2 regions of the Burkholderia sp. 10_S31 genome follow, and region 2 is predicted to be linked to the other one. Evidence: riboswitches for the same ligand, from Rfam matches in the RefSeq annotation. Region 2 holds a riboswitch; the other holds the start of a gene.
The links. A riboswitch is a leader RNA that binds a small molecule or an ion and turns the genes downstream of it on or off. The one in region 2 is predicted to bind thiamine pyrophosphate.
Positions count from the first base shown of each region.

Region 1: linked by a shared signal. The riboswitch ahead of thiC (phosphomethylpyrimidine synthase ThiC) and the one ahead of AC1Z3W_RS20335 (FAD-dependent oxidoreductase) in region 2 are both predicted to bind thiamine pyrophosphate.

Region 1 covers NZ_JBXOWK010000003.1:943,251-952,322, forward strand. Annotated here, with positions in the region: gene AC1Z3W_RS24440 (AAA family ATPase) at 1-1,575, shown strand, start outside; gene arfB (alternative ribosome rescue aminoacyl-tRNA hydrolase ArfB) at 1,572-1,976, shown strand; gene AC1Z3W_RS24450 (EAL domain-containing protein) at 2,029-3,309, opposite strand; gene AC1Z3W_RS24455 (DMT family transporter) at 3,797-4,723, opposite strand; gene AC1Z3W_RS24460 (hypothetical protein) at 4,866-5,114, opposite strand; gene AC1Z3W_RS24465 (glycine zipper 2TM domain-containing protein) at 5,340-5,555, opposite strand; gene thiC (phosphomethylpyrimidine synthase ThiC) at 5,805-7,736, opposite strand; TPP riboswitch at 7,861-7,977, opposite strand; gene AC1Z3W_RS24475 (pentapeptide MXKDX repeat protein) at 8,234-8,485, shown strand; gene AC1Z3W_RS24480 (cytochrome b/b6 domain-containing protein) at 8,581-9,072, shown strand, end outside.
Region 2 covers NZ_JBXOWK010000003.1:79,449-88,520, forward strand. Annotated here, with positions in the region: gene AC1Z3W_RS20315 (D-amino acid dehydrogenase) at 1-724, opposite strand, end outside; gene AC1Z3W_RS20320 (MFS transporter) at 747-2,009, opposite strand; gene AC1Z3W_RS20325 (SDR family NAD(P)-dependent oxidoreductase) at 2,204-2,980, opposite strand; gene AC1Z3W_RS20330 (ABC transporter ATP-binding protein/permease) at 2,977-4,746, opposite strand; TPP riboswitch at 5,015-5,138, shown strand; gene AC1Z3W_RS20335 (FAD-dependent oxidoreductase) at 5,373-6,509, shown strand; gene thiS (sulfur carrier protein ThiS) at 6,542-6,739, shown strand; gene AC1Z3W_RS20345 (thiazole synthase) at 6,779-7,594, shown strand; gene thiE (thiamine phosphate synthase) at 7,591-8,715, shown strand; gene AC1Z3W_RS20355 (ABC transporter ATP-binding protein) at 8,800-9,072, shown strand, end outside.

The DNA of each region.
Region 1 (9,072 bases), 860 kb from region 2:
GCGCGCCTGCCCGATACGTCGTACACGCTGCATCGCCTACTGGGCGGCGGCGGAGCGGCGGGCTTCCGCCATCATCGCGACAATCCGTTGCCGTACGACCTGATCGTCGTCGACGAGGCGTCGATGATCGACGTCGCGCTCGCCGCGCATCTGCTCGATGCGCTTGCGCCCGGCGCCCGGCTCGTGCTGCTCGGCGACAAGGATCAGTTGGCCGCAGTCGAGGCCGGCGCGGTATTCGCCGAACTCAGCGCCCGGCCGACGTTTACCGCCGCCGCACGCACGCGCATCGCGGATGCGCTCGGGATCGACGAAGCGGCTTTCGTCGCGGCGTTGCCGGTGCCGGACGGCGAGGCGGCCGAGAGGGTTGCCGCGCCAGCTCCAGCTCCGGCTCCGGCATCCGCCCCGTTGTCGGCGACCGCTGCGCGCAAGCCGTCGGCGCGGCGGAACGTGGATACGCGCCAGGCGTCGCTGTTCGACGACGACCCGCAGGACGAAGCGGCGTCCGCTGCCGATGTCGCGCCGCCGGCCGCTTCGTTGCCGCCTGCGGCACCCGCACCGACCGGCATCGATAGCGCCAGCGCGGCAGCCGATCCCGCATGGATCGAGGCCGGCGAACTCGCGTGGCTCGACGCGGTCGAGCTCGTACCGTTCGGCCCTGCCGATGCGACGGGTTCGACGCTTGCGTCGACTAGCGCAACGCGAGCCGACGGCATCGCCGTCGCGTCGCCCGCACCCGCACCGCTCGCCGACTGCGTCGTATGGCTCGAACGCAATTACCGTTTCGGTCTCGATTCGCCGATCGGCCGCCTGTCGCTCGCGATCCGCCGCGGCGACGTGCAGGCCGCGCTCGATGCGTTGCCGATGGACGATACCGCTGCCGCGTCGTTTCATGACGACGCGGGCGATACGCTTGCTGCATCGACGGTCGTGCGGCTCGCGCATCGGTTCGGCGCGTACCTTGATGCCTTGCGCACCGCGTTGTCCGAGCCGGTGCCCGATCCGCTGCCCTTGTTCGATGCGCTCAACCGCTTCCGGATCCTGTGCGCGACGCGCACGGGCTCGCGCGGCGCCGAGCACGTCAATGCGCTGGTGGCCACGCACGTGCGACATGCCGCGCGCGTGCCGCTCGCGGTCGGCGCACACTGGTTCACCGGGCGGCCCATCATGGTGACGCGCAACGATTATGCGTTCGGGCTGTTCAATGGAGACATCGGCATCGCGTTGCCGGACGCGAACGGCGTGCTGCGCGTGTGGTTCCGGCGCGCGGACGGCACCGCGCGCGCCGTGTCGCCGGCCGCGCTGCCGCCGCACGAAACGGCGTTCGCGCTGACGGTCCACAAATCGCAGGGCTCCGAATTCGACGAGGCCGCGCTGGTGCTGCCGGCGTCGTTCGGGCGCGTGCTCACGCGCGAGCTCGTCTATACCGCCGTTACGCGCGCACGCACGCGCGTGCAGGTGATCGGCCCGCGACGCGTGCTGGCGCAGGCGGTCGCGACGCGCACACAACGCGATTCGGGGCTGGCGGCCCGCGTCGACGAGGCGCTCGCGCGGCGAAGCAAGGAGACGTCGCGATGATGATCCGCTACACGCTCGATCCGGCCGAAGTCGAATGGACCGCCGTGCGCGCCCAGGGCGCCGGCGGGCAGAACGTCAACAAGGTGTCGAGCGCGATTCACCTGCGCTTCGACATCCGCGCGTCGTCGCTGCCGCCCGTCATCAAGGAGCGGCTCCTCGCGCTGTCCGACCAGCGCATCACGCGCGACGGCATCGTCGTGATCAAGTCGCAGGAATACCGCACCCAGGAGAAGAACCGCGAGGCAGCGCTCGCGCGGCTCGATGCGTTGATCGGCAGCGTCGCGTTCACGCCGCGTGCGCGTGTCGCGACACGGCCGACGCGCGCATCGAAGGAGCGGCGGCTCGAACACAAGTCGCGGCGCAGCATGGTGAAGTCGGGAAGAGGCAAGGTGATCGACTGACGAAAGGCCGAACCGGCCAGGGCGGCGGGCGGATCCGTACCGCCCGCGCTCGCTACCGCATCACGGTGCCCGCGCTGTCGAGCACGAAGTCGACGCAGAACACGACGAGGCGACTTTGCGCGCGAATCGCGACGGCGGCCGTATAGCAGTCGCGGCCTTCGGTCAGCGAGAAGTGCGGGCCCATCAGCGCGACGCGTCCCGGCGCCGCGATCGCGCGCTGGAAGTACGGACGCCGCGACCAGTTGCTGTGCGTCTCCGGGAACAGCGGCGCGAGCCGTGCGCCGCTCGCCTGGCCGTCGTCGGGGCGCGCGCCGATCGACGGCAGGAACTGTTCGCCGATTTCGTCCGTCACGAACACGCGGCGCGCGGCCGGCACCGCGAATACGCGCTGCGCGGCGTCGTTCAGATTGCCGCTCGCGGAAAACGCGGCCGCGCCGGCGAGCACGAGCCGCTCGATCGCGTCGAAGCCCGGCTGCTCGGCGACCGCCGGTGTATGCCGCTGCGCGATGAATCGTTGCCACGCGGCGTCGAGCATTGCGGGCGCCGCTGCGCTCGCATATGCGATCGACGCATCGGGCTGGCCGAACTGGAAGCCCTGGACGAAATCGATATCGGCCTCCATCAGTGCCTGCAGCGCATCGTCGCTTTCGACGCCCTCGGCGAGCACCATCGCGCCGGCCTGGTGGAGCATCGATACCAGGTGATGCATGATGCGGCGATCGTCGGCCGACGAGTTCGCGCGCTCGACGAGCGATCGATCGAGCTTGACGATATCGGGCCGGGTGCGCCACACGCGGTCGAAATTCGAGAATCCGGTGCCGAAGTCGTCGATCGCGATCAGGAAGTCGCGATGCTGGATCATGTCGATCGTGCGGGCGAGCGCGGCTTCGTCGCGCGCCGGTTGCTCGACAACTTCCAGCACGATGCGGTTCGGCGGCAGTGCGAAATGCCGGCACAGTGCCTCGACGAATTCACGCTGTACGAGGCCCGAATCGAGTACGCGCGGCGTCACATTCAGGAACAGCCAGCCGTCGCCGATACCTTGCGCAACGAAGTTGGCCGTGTGCAGGCAGCGGGCGAGCCGGTCGAGCAGCAGCGCATCGGCAGCAGCGCGCGTCCTGTCGAACAGCGCGACCGGCGACACCAGCGTGCCGTTCTCGTCCACGACGCGCAGCAGCGCTTCATAGCCGACCACGCGCTTGTGCGTGATCGACAGCACGGGTTGAAACACGCTGCGCAGCGTCGTGTCGCGATACGTGGCGATCCAGCCGCTGGGCGTCGGTGTCAGGCGTTCGAGCAGGGAATCGAGCGAGATGTCGCGGGCGGGCTTCATGTCAACGGTGCCCTGCGGCGATCGGGGGGGCGGTGTCGTGCCGCCACGCCGAAGCCGTCGCACGCGCAGGTGGACGCGAAAGAACGTGGAGCATCGTAACCGCCTTCTGCGGATGAGTGTTTCGAGTGTAACGGGATTAGCGCGGTGCGCGTATCAGGGTAACTCCAGACGCAAACGCTACACTGACGCGCGAGCGGGGCTGTCCGTCTGGAGCGTGCACCATGCAGCAGCAGTCGCCGACTGTCCACGCGGCGATAGCGCCGCGTGTGTCGCGCGCATTGCGTGCGACGAATGCGAGAAATTCGGAAAGCGGCGGAATGCCGGCGCCGCTGCGCAACCGTGCGCGATCATCGGCATCGGGTGAAGAACGACATGCTCCGGCACGCGCCGGTCGATGGGCGGCGTTCGAAGACCGAAGGCTGGCGGCCGGCGCTTCGCCGGCAACGGGCAACGGGCGGTCGTCGGCTGAGCGAGCCGCGTATGCCGCTCAGGCCGCCTCGCCGCCCCGTGGGCGGAGCCCGGGAATCCGCTTGATCACGCCGGTCGCAAGCGCGGTGCCGACGAGCACGATCGCGCAGCCTTCGATCATCACGACCGATACGTGTTCGCCGAGGAACAGTGCACCCCACAGCAGGCCGAACACCGGGATCACGAACGTCACGGTAATCGCGCGGGCCGGGCCGACGTGCGCGATCAGATAGAAGAAGATGAAATACGCGATGCCCGTACAGGCGATGCCGAGCGCGAGCACGGCCCCCCACGCATGCGTGCTGACGGCCGCCGCCGGCCACGTCGCGATCGCGAACGGCAGCAGCAGCACGGTCGAGCCGATCATGCTGCCGGTCGCGTTGACGAGCGGATCGACGCCGCTCAGCTTGCGCTTCGTATAGTTGGCCGCGATGCCGTACAACAGCGTCGCGCCGAGCGCCGCGGCGGCGGCCAGTGCGGTCGCGCTGGCGCCGGTGCTGCCGTGCGCGTTCGCGATCTGATCCCACACGAGCGTGAGCACGCCGGCAAAGCCGATCACGAGGCCGAGCGCGCGCGGCAGCGACAGCTTGTCCTTCAGCCACAGGTACGCGACGAGCGCGCCCCACAGCGGCGTCGTCGCATTGATCACCGAGGTCACGCCGGCGGACAGCGTCAGTTCGGCATAGGCGAACAGGCAGAATGGTGCGCCCGAGTTCAGTACGCCGACGACGAACAATGGCCACGCGTGCCGGCGCAGCCGCGCGCCGAGGTCGGCGGGCTTGAAGCGCGTCAGCGCGAGGCCCGTCAGGAACAGCGCGCCGATACCCACCCGCAGCGCCATCAGCGGCGCGACGCCGAATTCGGCAACGCCGATCCGGATGAACAGGAACGACGCGCCCCACAGGGCAGCGAGGACGGTCAGCAGAAGGGCGTTCTTGGGTGACATCGAGCGTGGCGGGCGAGGGGACGGGATGCGGTGAATCTTACACCGCGTTACCGCACCGTCGTTTCACGATCGGATGAAACGACAAGAAACGAGAACTCCGCCTGCCGCCGACGCGAACCGGCCGGATGGCCGGCACGGCCGCTCAATGATGGTGCCGGCCGCCGCGTCCGCCAAACCCGAAGTTCAGCGACAGCGCGGGGCCCCAATAACCCCCCCATGCCGGGGCATATGCAGGGGCCGGATAGTAGTACGCGGGGCCGGGGTCGACATACACGGGCGCGGGCTGTACCGGCGCCGCCGCGTAATAGCCGGACGGATAGTAGCCGTAAGGGTAATAACAGCCGGCGAGTGTCGCGCACGCGAGCGTCGCGGCGACGAGGGTCCTGTTCATGATGTCTCTCCGGCGGCGCCGGCAATCGGCAGATGCTTAAGCTTAGGCCGCATGGAGGCAACACGGTGCGCAAAACGGTAACGGATCATTTCGGGGCATCGCCCCGGAGCGCCCGGGCGACCGCTACCGCCAGATGCGAAAACGGCGCTTCCGCACCGCGGAAACGCCGTCTGGCCGAAACCGAAACGCGCCGCGCAGCGTGCGGCACGCGGGCGCCGGGCCGGCTTACTTGCCGACCTGGTTGCCGATGATGCCGCCCGCTGCCGCGCCGCCCAGCGTCGACAGCGCGTTACCGCCGATCGCCGCGCCGGCGACGCCGCCGACACCCGCCCCGATGGCCGTATCGCGCTGGCGCCGCGTCATCGAATCGCATGCCGACAGGCTTGCCACCGTTGCGACGAGCAGAGCGCATACCCCAAAACGCCGAATCGAGTAACTCATGATCATTGTCCTTGTGGTAGTGAATGGAGGACGCGCGACCGGCTGACGGCCACACACAACCCCAATCTACCCGCCGCCCCGAGGGGCTGCTGTAAGGACTTGTTAAGGCTCGGACGGTTTCGTAATCAATTGTTTCCCCTGCGCCAGCAGGCATGCGGGATGCGGCCGCGCGCGCAAAAAAGCCCGCTCGAAAGCGGGCTTCCTGCAGCGCGTCACGATGCGATCCGTTTGGCGGACCGCAGCGTTCGCTTACTGACGATGATAGATCTCGGCACCGGTCTTCACGAACTCGACCGCCTTGACTTCCATCCCCTTCTTCAGCGCCTCGGTTTCCGACACGCCCTGCTGCGCCGCGAATTCGCGCACGTCCTGCGTGATCTTCATCGAGCAGAAGTGCGGGCCGCACATCGAGCAGAAGTGCGCGACCTTTGCCGAATCCTTCGGCAGCGTCTCGTCGTGGAATTCGCGCGCCTTGTCCGGATCGAGGCCGATGTTGAACTGGTCTTCCCAGCGGAACTCGAAGCGCGCCTTCGACAACGCGTTGTCGCGCACCTGCGCGCCCGGGTGACCCTTGGCGAGGTCGGCCGCGTGCGCCGCGAGCTTGTACGTGATGATCCCTTCCTTCACGTCGTCCTTGTTCGGCAGCCCGAGGTGCTCCTTCGGCGTCACGTAGCACAGCATCGCGGTGCCGAACCAGCCGATCATCGCGGCGCCGATGCCCGACGTGATGTGATCGTAGCCCGGCGCGATGTCGGTGGTCAGCGGCCCGAGCGTGTAGAACGGCGCTTCCTTGCACCAGTCGAGCTGGAGATCCATGTTCTCCTTGATCAGCTGCATCGGCACGTGGCCGGGGCCTTCGATCATCACCTGCACGTCGTGCTTCCACGCGATCTGCGTGAGTTCGCCGAGCGTCTTCAGTTCGCCGAGCTGCGCTTCGTCGTTCGCGTCGTAGATCGAGCCGGGGCGCAGGCCGTCGCCGAGCGAGAAGCTCACGTCGTACGCCTTCATGATCTCGCAGATCTCTTCGAAGTGTTCGTACAGGAAGCTTTCCTTGTGATGCGCGAGGCACCACTTCGCCATGATCGAGCCGCCGCGCGACACGATGCCGGTCATCCGGTTCGCGGTGAGCGGCACGTACTGCAGGCGCACGCCCGCGTGGATCGTGAAGTAGTCGACGCCTTGCTCGGCCTGCTCGATCAGCGTGTCGCGGAAGATTTCCCAGGTCAGGTCCTCGGCCTTGCCGTTGACCTTTTCGAGCGCCTGGTAGATCGGCACCGTGCCGATCGGCACCGGGCTGTTGCGGATGATCCACTCGCGCGTTTCATGGATGTGCTTGCCGGTCGACAGGTCCATCACCGTATCGCCGCCCCAGCGGATCGCCCACGTCATCTTGTCGACTTCCTCGCCGATCGACGACGTGACGGCCGAGTTGCCGATGTTCGCGTTGATCTTCACGAGGAAGTTGCGGCCGATGATCATCGGCTCGGATTCCGGGTGGTTGATGTTCGCGGGGATGATCGCGCGGCCGCACGCTACTTCCGAGCGCACGAATTCCGGCGTGATCTCGGCCGGCGCGTTCGCGCCGAAAGCCGCTGCGCCGAACGCCTGGCCCGGGTGCTGGCGGCCCATCATCGCGGCGAGCTTCGCGCCGTTCGGGCCGCTCGCCTTCAGGCTCTCGAGGTACTCGGCGCGGCGCTGGTTCTCGCGGATCGCGATGTATTCCATTTCCGGCGTGATGATACCCTGGCGCGCATAGTGCATCTGCGTGACGTTCTTGCCGGCCTGTGCGCGGCGCGGGTTGCGGTGCAGGCCCGGGAACCGCAGGTCGGCGGTGGCCGGGTCGGCCGCGCGCTCGAGGCCGTACTGGCTCGACAGGCCGCCGAGCACTTCGGTGTCGCCGCGCGCTTCGATCCAGCCCTGACGCAGCGCGGCCAGGCCCGCGCGGATGTCGATCTTCGCGTCCGGATCGGTGTAGGGGCCCGACGTGTCGTACACGTAGATCGGCGGATTCTTCTCGCCGCCGAAGCCGGTCGGCGTGTCGGCCTGCGTGATTTCACGCATCGGTACGCGGATGTCGGGCTGCGAGCCGGTTACATAAACCTTGCGGGAATTCGGCAGCGGGGCGACGGCCGCGGCATCGACATGAGCGTCGGCGGACAGAAACTTCGGATTGGCGTTCATGCAATCTCCTGTGTGAGCGCCGGACACGCGCTTCGGCGCTTGCCCGGAGCCCTTGACGAATGTGGGGCTCGAGCTAAGCAGGAGACGAGGTTTGGTGAGGCGGCGGATTTCGTCAGAAGGATGGCGGCGAAATCCGTACGCTTCCCTGCGCTGGCATTATCCAGATCAGGTTCAAAGGGTATTTCTCACCCGCAATGCCGGTTGTTTGACCGAACGCATTGCAGGACCCCCGCGTTAGCAAGGGCACACGATACACCGGCTTCGCGGCGGTTTCAACCGGGGGCAGATCCGATGCGGCGGTGCAGCCGCAGCATCGCGGGCGGTGCGCGCGGCTGTCGCCCGGCCGCCAGCGCGCCCGCCGGGGCGAAGCGGTGCAGCATCGCGGCCGTTCGGTTCCGGCCGAAAGCGTCGGCTAAAAAAAATTTCAACACGGCTGTCATTTCCGGCGTCCACGTCCGTCTATTCGGCTCCTTAAACCCATGTATCGGAGAAATGTCATGAAAAACGGAATCCTGGTCGCCTGTGTCGCCGCTATCGCGATGGTTGCCACGAGCGCTTATGCGCAGAGCGACGCGATGTCGAAGGACGGCATGTCGATGTCGAAGGACGCGATGGGCCACGACGCGATGGCGAAGGACGGCGCGATGAAGAAGGGCGCCATGAAGAAGCATGCGATGAAGAAGGACGCGATGTCGCACGACGCGATGGGCAAGGCGATGTCGGGCGACAAAATGGCGCCGTCGAACTGACGCAGGCGGGCCGGTCGGGTGGTGCGTGCATCGCATCGCCCGACGTCTCGCATCGAGTGCGTTTGCATCATCCCCGCATCCTCTGAGGCTCCACCATGCAAACCGTTCCCGCCACCGGTCGCGACGCGGCGTCACCGCCCGCGCGCCCGATCCATCCGCCGTGGGTGCGCGTGAGTCACTGGCTCAACGCGCTCGCGGCCATCGTGATGGCGCTGTCCGGCTGGCGCATCTACGATGCGTCGCCGATCTATCCGCCGTTCGCGTTTCCTCACGGCATCACGCTCGGCGGCTGGCTGGGCGGTGCGCTGCAATGGCATTTCGCGGCGATGTGGCTGCTCGCCGCCAACGGGCTGTTCTACCTGGCGATGTCGATCGCGACCGGGCGCTTCGCGCGCATGCTGCTGCCGGTCACGCCGGCGTCCGTCTGGCGCGACCTGCGTGCCGCACTGCGCGGGCGGCTGTCGCATGACGACCTCGGCGTCTACAACGCGGTGCAGCGCGCTGCGTACCTGGTCGCGATCGCCGATCTCGTCGTGCTGGTGCTGTCGGGGCTCACGATTTGGAAGTCCGTGCAGTTTCCGCTGCTG
Region 2 (9,072 bases):
TTTCTCCGACGATCCGTATGCCGAGCACCTTGCCGGCTTCGACATCGAGCGCCTGTACCGCCGTGCGAAAGCGGAACGTCACGCCGTTCGCTTCGCACAGCGCACGCAGTTCGCGCGTGAAGCGAGCGCAGTCGCCGGCTTCGTCGTCGGGCAGGTAGATGCCGCCGAGGGGCGCTTGCCGGGCCCAGCGCAGGCCCGGCTCGATCGCGGTACAGCCGGCCGCGTCGAGTTCGCGAAACGCGATGCCGGCGTCGCGCAGCACCTTCAGCGCGGGCTGCACCATCTCGACGTCGAACGGGCCGCGCAGCAGCTGCAGGTAGCCGCGGCTCGCGCCATAGTCGAACGGATGACGATCGCGAAACGCATGCAGGCACGCGCGGCTGTAGTACGCGATGCGCTGCATTCGCTGCTTGTTCACGCGGAAGCGCTCGAATTCGCATTCGCGCAGCCAGCGCGCGATCCAGCGCCACTGCGCGGCATCGAGCGTTGGCCGGAAGATCAGCGGCGACGCGGGCTTGAACAGGTATTTGAGGATCTTGCCGGGCATCCCGGGTGCAGCCCACGGCGTCACGTAGCCGGGCGCGATCACGCCCGCGTTGCCGAGGCTCGTCGCCTGCGCGACGTCGGCCTCGCGCTCGATCACGGTGACGTCGCAGCCCGCTTCGCGCAGGTGCCACGCGGTGGCGACGCCGATCACGCCGGCGCCGAGAACGATCACATGCATGCGGTTTCCGGAGGGAGGGCGTTCAGGACACGACGGCCGGATCGTCGACGAGCGACTTGCCGCGCGTTTCCGGCAGCACGAGCGCGGCGACGATCACGAGCAGGTAGCCGGCGCCCGCGACGAGGCCGATCGCCTTCACGAGCGACATCGTCTGCGACAGCGAGCCGACGAGGATCGGGAAGAACGACCCGAGCCCGCGGCCGAGGTTGTAGCAGAAGCCCTGGCCCGACCCGCGGATGGCGCCCGGATACAGCTCGGACAGGTAGGCGCCAATGCCCGCGAAGATGCCCTGCACGACGATGCCGAGCGGGAAGCCGAGCAGCAGCATCGCGGTGTCGGTGATCGGCAGCATCGTGTACGCCATGCCGAGCGCGAACGAGCCGACCGCGAACAGGATGAACGACGCGCGCCGGCCGAGCCGGTCGGACAGGATCGCGCCGACCACATAACCGACGAACGAGCCGACGATCAGCACGACGAGATACCCGCTCGTGTTGAACACGGACAGGTGGCGGGCGGTTTTCAGGTAGGTGGGCAGCCACGTCGTGATCGCGTAGTAGCCGCCGAGCATGCCGGTGCATAGCACGCTGCCGAACAGCGTCGCGCGCAGGTGTTGCGGCGCGAAGATCTCGAGGAAGTGGCCCGACACGCGGCCTTCGTCGCGCGCGCGGCGGGTGGCCGTGTAGATGTCGGGATCGCTGACGTTGCGACGGATGTAGAGAATCCACAGCGCGGGCACGATGCCGATCCAGAAGCACGCGCGCCACGCGATCTGCTCGGGCAGCAGCGCGAAGAACGCCCAGTAGAGGATCGCGGCCGCGGCCCAGCCGAACGACCAGCTGCTCTGCACGGTGCCGACCGCCTTCGCGCGGTGCTCGGGTGAGCGGATCGTCTCGGCCATCATGATCGTCACGACCGACCATTCGCCGCCGAAGCCGAAGCCCTGCAGCGTGCGCGTGGCGAGCAGTTGCCAGAACGAATGCGTGAAACCGGACAGGCAGGTGAACAGCGCGAACGTCGCGATCGTCCACTGCAGCACGCGCACGCGGCCGTAACGGTCGGCGAGGATGCCGGCGGCCCAGCCACCGATCGCCGACGAGATCAGTGAACTCGTCGCGATCATCCCTGCCTCGCTCTTTGTCATCCCCCACGAGGCGATCAGCGTCGGAATCAGGAACGAGTAGATCATGAAGTCGAACGCATCGACCGCGTAGCCGCCGAAACCGGCGTACAGCGTCCTGCGCTCGCGCGTCGACAGTTCGTGAAACCACTGGATTGCCTGCATCTCGCCATCTCCGTGTCGGTTCGTGTCGTGCTGCCTGGCGTGCTGCCGTGTGGCAACCATTCTACGGGCGCGCTGCGGGGCGCCAAAATGGTCGATGCAGGGTGGTGCGGGAAACGGTAGCGATCGGCGACGCGTCGCGATGCGAATGGCTGGTGCTCGAGGAGCAGTATGTTTATGTTTGACGCGTCAGAGCGTCAGAGCGTCAGGCCGCCGTCGACGTGCACGACCTGGCCGGTGATTTGCCGCGCGGCGTCCGACAGCAGGAACGCGATCAGTGCGGCGACGTCGTCGGGTTCGGCGATCCGGCCGAGCGGCGTCGCCTGTTCGGCTTGAGCCCACGCAGCCGCATTGCCGTCGCTCGGGCCGTGATCCTTGCGCGTGAAGCCGGGGGCGACCGCATTGACGGTGATGCCGTGCGCGGCGAACTCGGCTGCCGCGGTGCGCACCAGCGATTCGAGCGCGGCTTTCGCGGCGGCGGTCGCCGCGAACGGCGCATCGGCGCGGTAGCGGTGTGCGACGAACGAACTGACCGCGACGATGCGCGGTGCCGCCGACGCCTCGAGCAGCGGCCGCGCGCGGCCCGCAAGCGCGGAGAACGCGCCGGGCATCGCCGCGAACGCGGACGCGAGCGTGTCGGGCGAAAGATCGGAAAAAGTCTGTCGTGCCGCGAAGCCGGCGTTCGCGACGAGGTGATCGAGCCCGCCGAAGCGCGCGACGGTCGCGTCGACCAGTGCCGCGGCGACGCTGGCTTCGGCGAGATCGCCGGTGAGCGTCACGCATTCCGCGCCTGCCGCCGTGCAGGAGGCGGCAACGTCGTCGAGCCGCTTGCGGGCTGCGTCGTCGGCGCCGCGCGCATGCAGCGCCAGCGCGGTGCCGGGTGCCGCCAGCCGCCGCGCGAGCGCCGCGCCGATCCCCGACCCTGCGCCGGTGATCAGCGCGATCCGTGCGAGGTGCGCGGCGCGTGCGCTCACGCCGCGACCTTGTCGTTGTCGTTCACACGCTCGACGTTGATCGTGCCGACATGGAACGCGGCCAGCGACTCGCGGTGCGCAATGCTGACGATCGCGGCCTTCGGCAGCCGCTCGGCGAACAGGTGATAGAGCCGCGCTTCGTTGTCGGCGTCGAGCGCGCTGGTCGCTTCGTCGAGGAACAGGAAGTCCGGCTTGTGCAGCAGCACGCGTGCACCGGCGAGACGCTGCTGTTCGCCCGGCGACAGCACGCGCGTCCAGTGGCCGGTCTCGTCGAGGCGCTCGACGTAGTCTTCGAGGCGGCACGCGCGCAGCGCGTCGCGGCACGCGTCGTCGGTGAATGCGTCGGGCGCGGCCGGATAGGTGAGCGCAGCCTTCAGCGAGCCGATCGGCAGGTAGCTCGTCTGCGGCACGAACATCATCCGCGCGCCGACCGGCGCGTCGATCGCGCCGTCGCCGAACGGCCACAGGCCCGCGATCGCGCGCATGAACGTGCTCTTGCCGGAACCCGATTTGCCGATCACGAGCCAGCGCGAGCCGGGCTCGATCGTCACGTTGCCGATGTTCGCGAGCGCGTTGCCGTTCGGCAGTGCGAGCTTCAGCGACGACGTCGACAGCTTCGCGGCGTCGACGTAGTGCAGGTTGATGCCGCCGTGCTCGGTCGCGGGCGACAGGCTTTCCTTCAGGTGCGAGGTGCCCATCACGCGCTTGAATTCACGCAGACGGTTGACGGTGGCGCGCCATTCGACGAGGGTCGAGTAACTGTTGATGAACCACGAGAACGAATCGCTGACGGTGCCGAACGCGGACGAGATCTGCATCAGCACGCCGAACGAGAAGGCGCCCGCGAAATAACGCGGCGCCGCGACGACGAGCGGGAAGATGATCGCGATCTGCCCGTAGAAACTCAGCACGAACGTGAGGCGCTTCGTGTACTTCATCACGCGCCACCAGTTGTCGCGGATGCGCATGAACAGGTTCTGCGCGTTGCCGGTTTCGGTTTTCTCGCCCTCGTAGAACGCGATCTGCTCGGCGTTCTCGCGCACGCGAATCAGCCCGAAGCGGAAATCGGCCTCGACGCGCTGCTGCTGGTAGTTGATCGACACGAGCGGGTGGCCGACCTTCTGGATGATCAGCGAGCCGACCACCGCGTACAGCGCGGCTGCCCACACCATGTAGCCGGGGATCGCGATCGGCGTCGCGCCGAGCGACACCGTCAGCGCGCCGGCGAGCGACCACAGGATCGTGATGAACGATACGAGCGTGACGACCGTCGACAGCAGGTCGAGCGACAGCGCGAGCGTCGTCGTCGCGAACGACTGGAGGTCGTCGGTGATCCGCTGGTCGGGGTTGTCGGCGAGGCGGTCGCGTTCGATCCGGTAGAACGCGCGATCGCCGAGCCACTGGCCGAGAAAGCGGTCGGTGAGCCACTGGCGCCAGCGGAACCCGAGCATCTGCCGCAGGTAGCGGCCGTACACCGCGAGGATGATGAAGCCGAACGCGAGCGCGGAGAACTGCATCAGCAGGTTCGGGAAGTCGTGGACGTCCTTCGACTGCAGCGCGTTGTAGAACTGCGCGTTCCACTTGTTCAGCTTGACATTGATCCAGACTACGCAGAGGTTGATCGCGATGATCGTGATCAGCAGCCCCCATGCGACTTTCCATTCGGACGACACCCAGTAGGGCTTGATGAGACTCCACGCGGATACCGGGCGCTCGTCCTGCGGCGCGTCGGAGGCGGAGCGGACGGGATCGATCGATTGGGTCATGTGCTTCCTGATGAGTAGCCGGCGCGCGGGCCGGGCGAAGCCGGGCGCGCGCCGCGATACGGCATGCCGGGACGAGGTGCCGACTGACGGCGGGCGTCCGGATGGTGGCCCGCGCGTCTTAAACGGCACTTAAGGCCGGCGGTGACGCGGCAACCGGCCGCTCGCGCGGCCGGCCTGCGGGCATTGTGCCAGAGCGGCGCGTCGCGACGGCGAATTTGCCGCAAGGGGACAGTTTGCGGCGCTTTCCGCTTTTATGGTCTAATGGCCGACGACGAAACAGGGGTGCTTCGAGCGCGGCCGACGGGTTATTCCGGGCAACGCGGCGAGGCTGAGAAAGACCCTTCGCACCCGATCCGGGTAATACCGGCGAGGGAAGTTTCTGATCCCGCCGGGCCGCGCTGGCTGCCATCCCACATGGTCAGCGCCCGAGTCCCGCCCGGCCGGCCTTTGCTGCCGGTTTCGTCCTTTTGGGTACGCGCTTTGCGCGTTACGGAAGGAATGATGACCGCTCAATCTTCAGTTTTTTGCGCTGTTCCCGAACCGCTGTCGTGTGCGCTGGCACGGGACGGCGCGCGCGCGTCGACGTCCGTCGCACGGGCCGGCTCGGTTTGCGGGGAGGGCGCGCGATGAACGTCCACGCTTCCCGGCCGGATTTCGCGGTACTCGGCGGCGGTCTCGTCGGCCGCCTGATCGCCTGGCGGCTCGCGGGCGACGGGCATCGCGTCGCGCTGTACGAGCGCGGCGGCCCGGACGGCGAGCAGTCGGCCGCGTGGGTCGCGGCCGCGATGCTCGCGCCGCTCGCCGAGGCGGCGAGTGCCGAGCTGCTGATCACCGAGCTCGGTGCCGCATCGCTCGCGCGCTGGCCGCAATGGCTCGCGGAACTGCCCGAACCGGTGTTCTTCCAGCATCGCGGCACGCTCGTCGTCTGGCATCACGCGGATCGCGCGGAGGCGCCGCTGTTCGAGCGGCGCGTGCGCGCGAATGCGCCGGCCGAGCTGTTCGACGGCGGCTTCGTCGCGCTGGCCGGCGCGCAGGTCGATGCGGCCGAGCCCGCGCTTGCGGGGCGCTTCGCGCGCGGCCTGATGCTGCCGCGCGAAGGTCAGCTCGACAACCGTCAGGCGCTGCGCGCACTCGCGGCGGGCCTCGCGCAGCGCGGGGTCGAACTGCACTGGCACGCGACGATCGACGATGCGAACCGGCCTGACGCGCATTTCACGATCGATTGCCGCGGGCTCGGCGCGAAACCCGCGCTGCCCGCGCTGCGCGGCATCCGCGGCGAAGTCGCGCGCGTGCGCGCGCCCGGCATCGGGCTCACGCGGCCCGTGCGGCTGCTGCATCCGCGCTATCCGCTGTACATCGCGCCGAAACAGGATGACCTGTACGTGATCGGCGCGACCGAGGTGGAGGGCGAGGACATGTCGCCCGTCAGCGTGCGCTCCGCGCTCGAACTGCTGAGCGCGGCGTTCTCCGTGCATCCGGCGTTCGGCGAGGCGCGCATCCTCGAACTCAATGCGCAGTGCCGCCCGACGCTGCCCGACCACCGCCCGGCGGTGATCTGGGACGGCGCGACGACGCTCGCCGTCAACGGCCTGTATCGGCACGGCTTCATGATCGCGCCGGAGGTCGCGCATGCGGCGGCCGCGTTCGCGCAAGCCGCGCTCGGCGGCACGTTCGCCGATGCCGATGCGTTCGTCGCATGGCGCGATGCCGCGCGCTGGCCGACGCTCCTTCATCACCGCGACGACGCGCGCCAGCCAGCCTGACGCGCGTCGCCCACCGAATTCGACCCAGCCTCATGGATATCCAGATCAACCAACAGACCCTGACGCTGCCCGATGGCGCGACGGTGGCCGACGCGCTCGCCGCATACGGCGCACGTCCGCCGTACGCGGTCGCGCTGAACGGCAATTTCGTCGCGCGCACGCAGCATGCGGCGCGCGCGCTCGCGACGGGCGACAAGCTCGACGTGGTGCACCCCGTCGCGGGCGGCTGAGCGCCGCCGGTTCGTCCCCCGCTCTTCCAGGAAAACGACATGACGTCCCTCACATCCGCCGACGCGCTGACGCTGTACGGTGAAACCTTCGCAAGCCGCGTGCTGCTCGGCACGTCGCGCTATCCGTCGCTGCAATCGCTGTCCGACTCGATCGCCGCGTCGCGCCCCGGGATGGTGACGGTCGCGCTGCGCCGCCAGATGACGGGCGGCACCGCCGAGGCCGGCTTCTTCGACCTGCTCAAGCGTCACGCGGTGCCGCTGCTGCCGAACACGGCCGGCTGCCAGACCGTCGCCGAGGCGGTGACGACCGCGCACATGGCGCGCGAGGTCTTCGACACCGACTGGATCAAGCTCGAGCTGATCGGCGACGACTACACGCTGCAGCCCGACCCGGTCGGGCTGATCGAGGCAGCCGCGCAACTGGTCAAGGACGGCTTCAAGGTGCTGCCGTACTGCACCGAGGATCTCGTGATCGGCCGGCGCCTGCTCGACGTCGGCTGCGAGGCGCTGATGCCGTGGGGCGCGCCGATCGGCACCGGCAAGGGCGTCGTGAACCCGTACGGGCTGCGCGTGCTGCGCGAGCGGCTGCCGGACGTGCCGCTGATCGTCGACGCCGGGCTCGGCGTGCCGTCGCACGCGTGCCAGGTCATGGAGTGGGGCTTCGACGGCGTGCTGCTGAACACGGCCGTGTCGCAGGCCACGCATCCGGAGATCATGGCGCGCGCGTTCGCGCAGGGTGTCGAGGCCGGCCGTGCGGCCTACCTCGCCGGGCCGATGGATGCGCGCGAGACCGCGCATGCGAGCACGCCGGTCGTCGGGATGCCGTTCTGGCACCAGGACGGAGGCGGCGCATGAGCGCGCGCTTCGCCGACGCATTCTGGCCGCCCGCCGACGAGCTGGCCGAAGCGGCCGAGCGGATTCGCGCGCGCCTCGGCGACTGGCCGGCAGGCACGAATCCGCGGCGGCTGTGCGTCGCGGCGTCGGACGTGCCGGCCGACGGCGACGTGCTGATCGTGTCGGCCGGCGACCGTGCCGCGCAGGCGCGCGCGTCGGCCGCATCGCGCCCCGTGGCGCCGGATGCGGTCGCGATCGAATTCGACGAGCACGGCGCGGCGCTGCATGCCGCGGGCGTGCGCTACGCGCTGGAAGCCGCGCATCCGCTCGCCGACGACTGGATTGCGGCGCTCGCCGCGTTCCTCGATTGCGGTTTCGCGCCGATCGACGCGTTGGTGCTCGCGCTGGCGTGGCGCGACGGCGACGAAACGCGCGGCGCGGATGCGTGGCCGGTCGACGCCGCGCGGTTTCCGCGCGTCGCCGGCCTGGCCGCCGCGCCGGAGCCGGCATTCCCGCCATGCCCCGCGCAGCTCGGCCTTTATCCGGTTGTCCCCGACGCCGAATGGGTCGAGCGCGTGCTCGATTGCGGCGCGCGGACCGTGCAGCTGCGTGTGAAAGGCGCGACCCCCGACGCGCTGCGCAGCGAAATCGCGCGTGCGGTCGCGGCCGGGCGCCGTTATCCCGATGCGCGCGTGTTCATCAACGATCACTGGAAGATCGCGGTAGAAGAAGGCGCGTACGGCGTACATCTGGGCCAGGAGGACCTCGAGACGGCCGACCTGGCCGCGATCGCGCGCGCCGGCCTGCGGCTCGGGCTGTCGAGCCACGGATATTACGAAATGTTGCGTGCATTGCACGAGCGCCCGAGCTACCTGGCGCTCGGTCCCGTGTACGCGACCGCGACCAAGGCAGTTGCGGCGCCGCCGCAAGGCCTCGCGCGGATCGCCCGCTACGCACGCTTCGCCGGGGCGCGGGCGCCGCTTGTCGCGATCGGCGGCGTGGGGCTCGACGCGTTGCCGGATGTGCTGGCGACGGGCGTCGGCAGCGTCGCGGTCGTCAGTGCGGTCACGGGTGCCAGCGATTATCGGGCGGCGATTGTCGCATTGCAGCAATACTTTGCCCGACAATTTGACAATCATTGACCGCAGGGCCCGGAACGGCTTCACGACATCATTCCAAGGCAGGCCCTATAATTCGGCGTTCTGCGTAAAAGGAATGTCAGCTCCGTGAGCCCCACTCCTCCCGACACACTGCTGGAACTTCGCGACGTCGACTTTGGCTACGGCGACCGCCTCGTCCTGTCGAACCTGAACATGCGCTTCGGGCGCGGCCGGGTCGTCGCTGTCATGGGCGGGTCGGGTTGCGGCAAGACGACCGTGCTGCGCCTGATCGGCGGCCTGGTGCGCGCACGCCGCGGCCAGGTGCTGTTCGACGGCGCCGACGTCGGCGCGCAGACGCGCGACGGCCTGTACGCGCTGCGCCGCAAGATGGGCATGCTG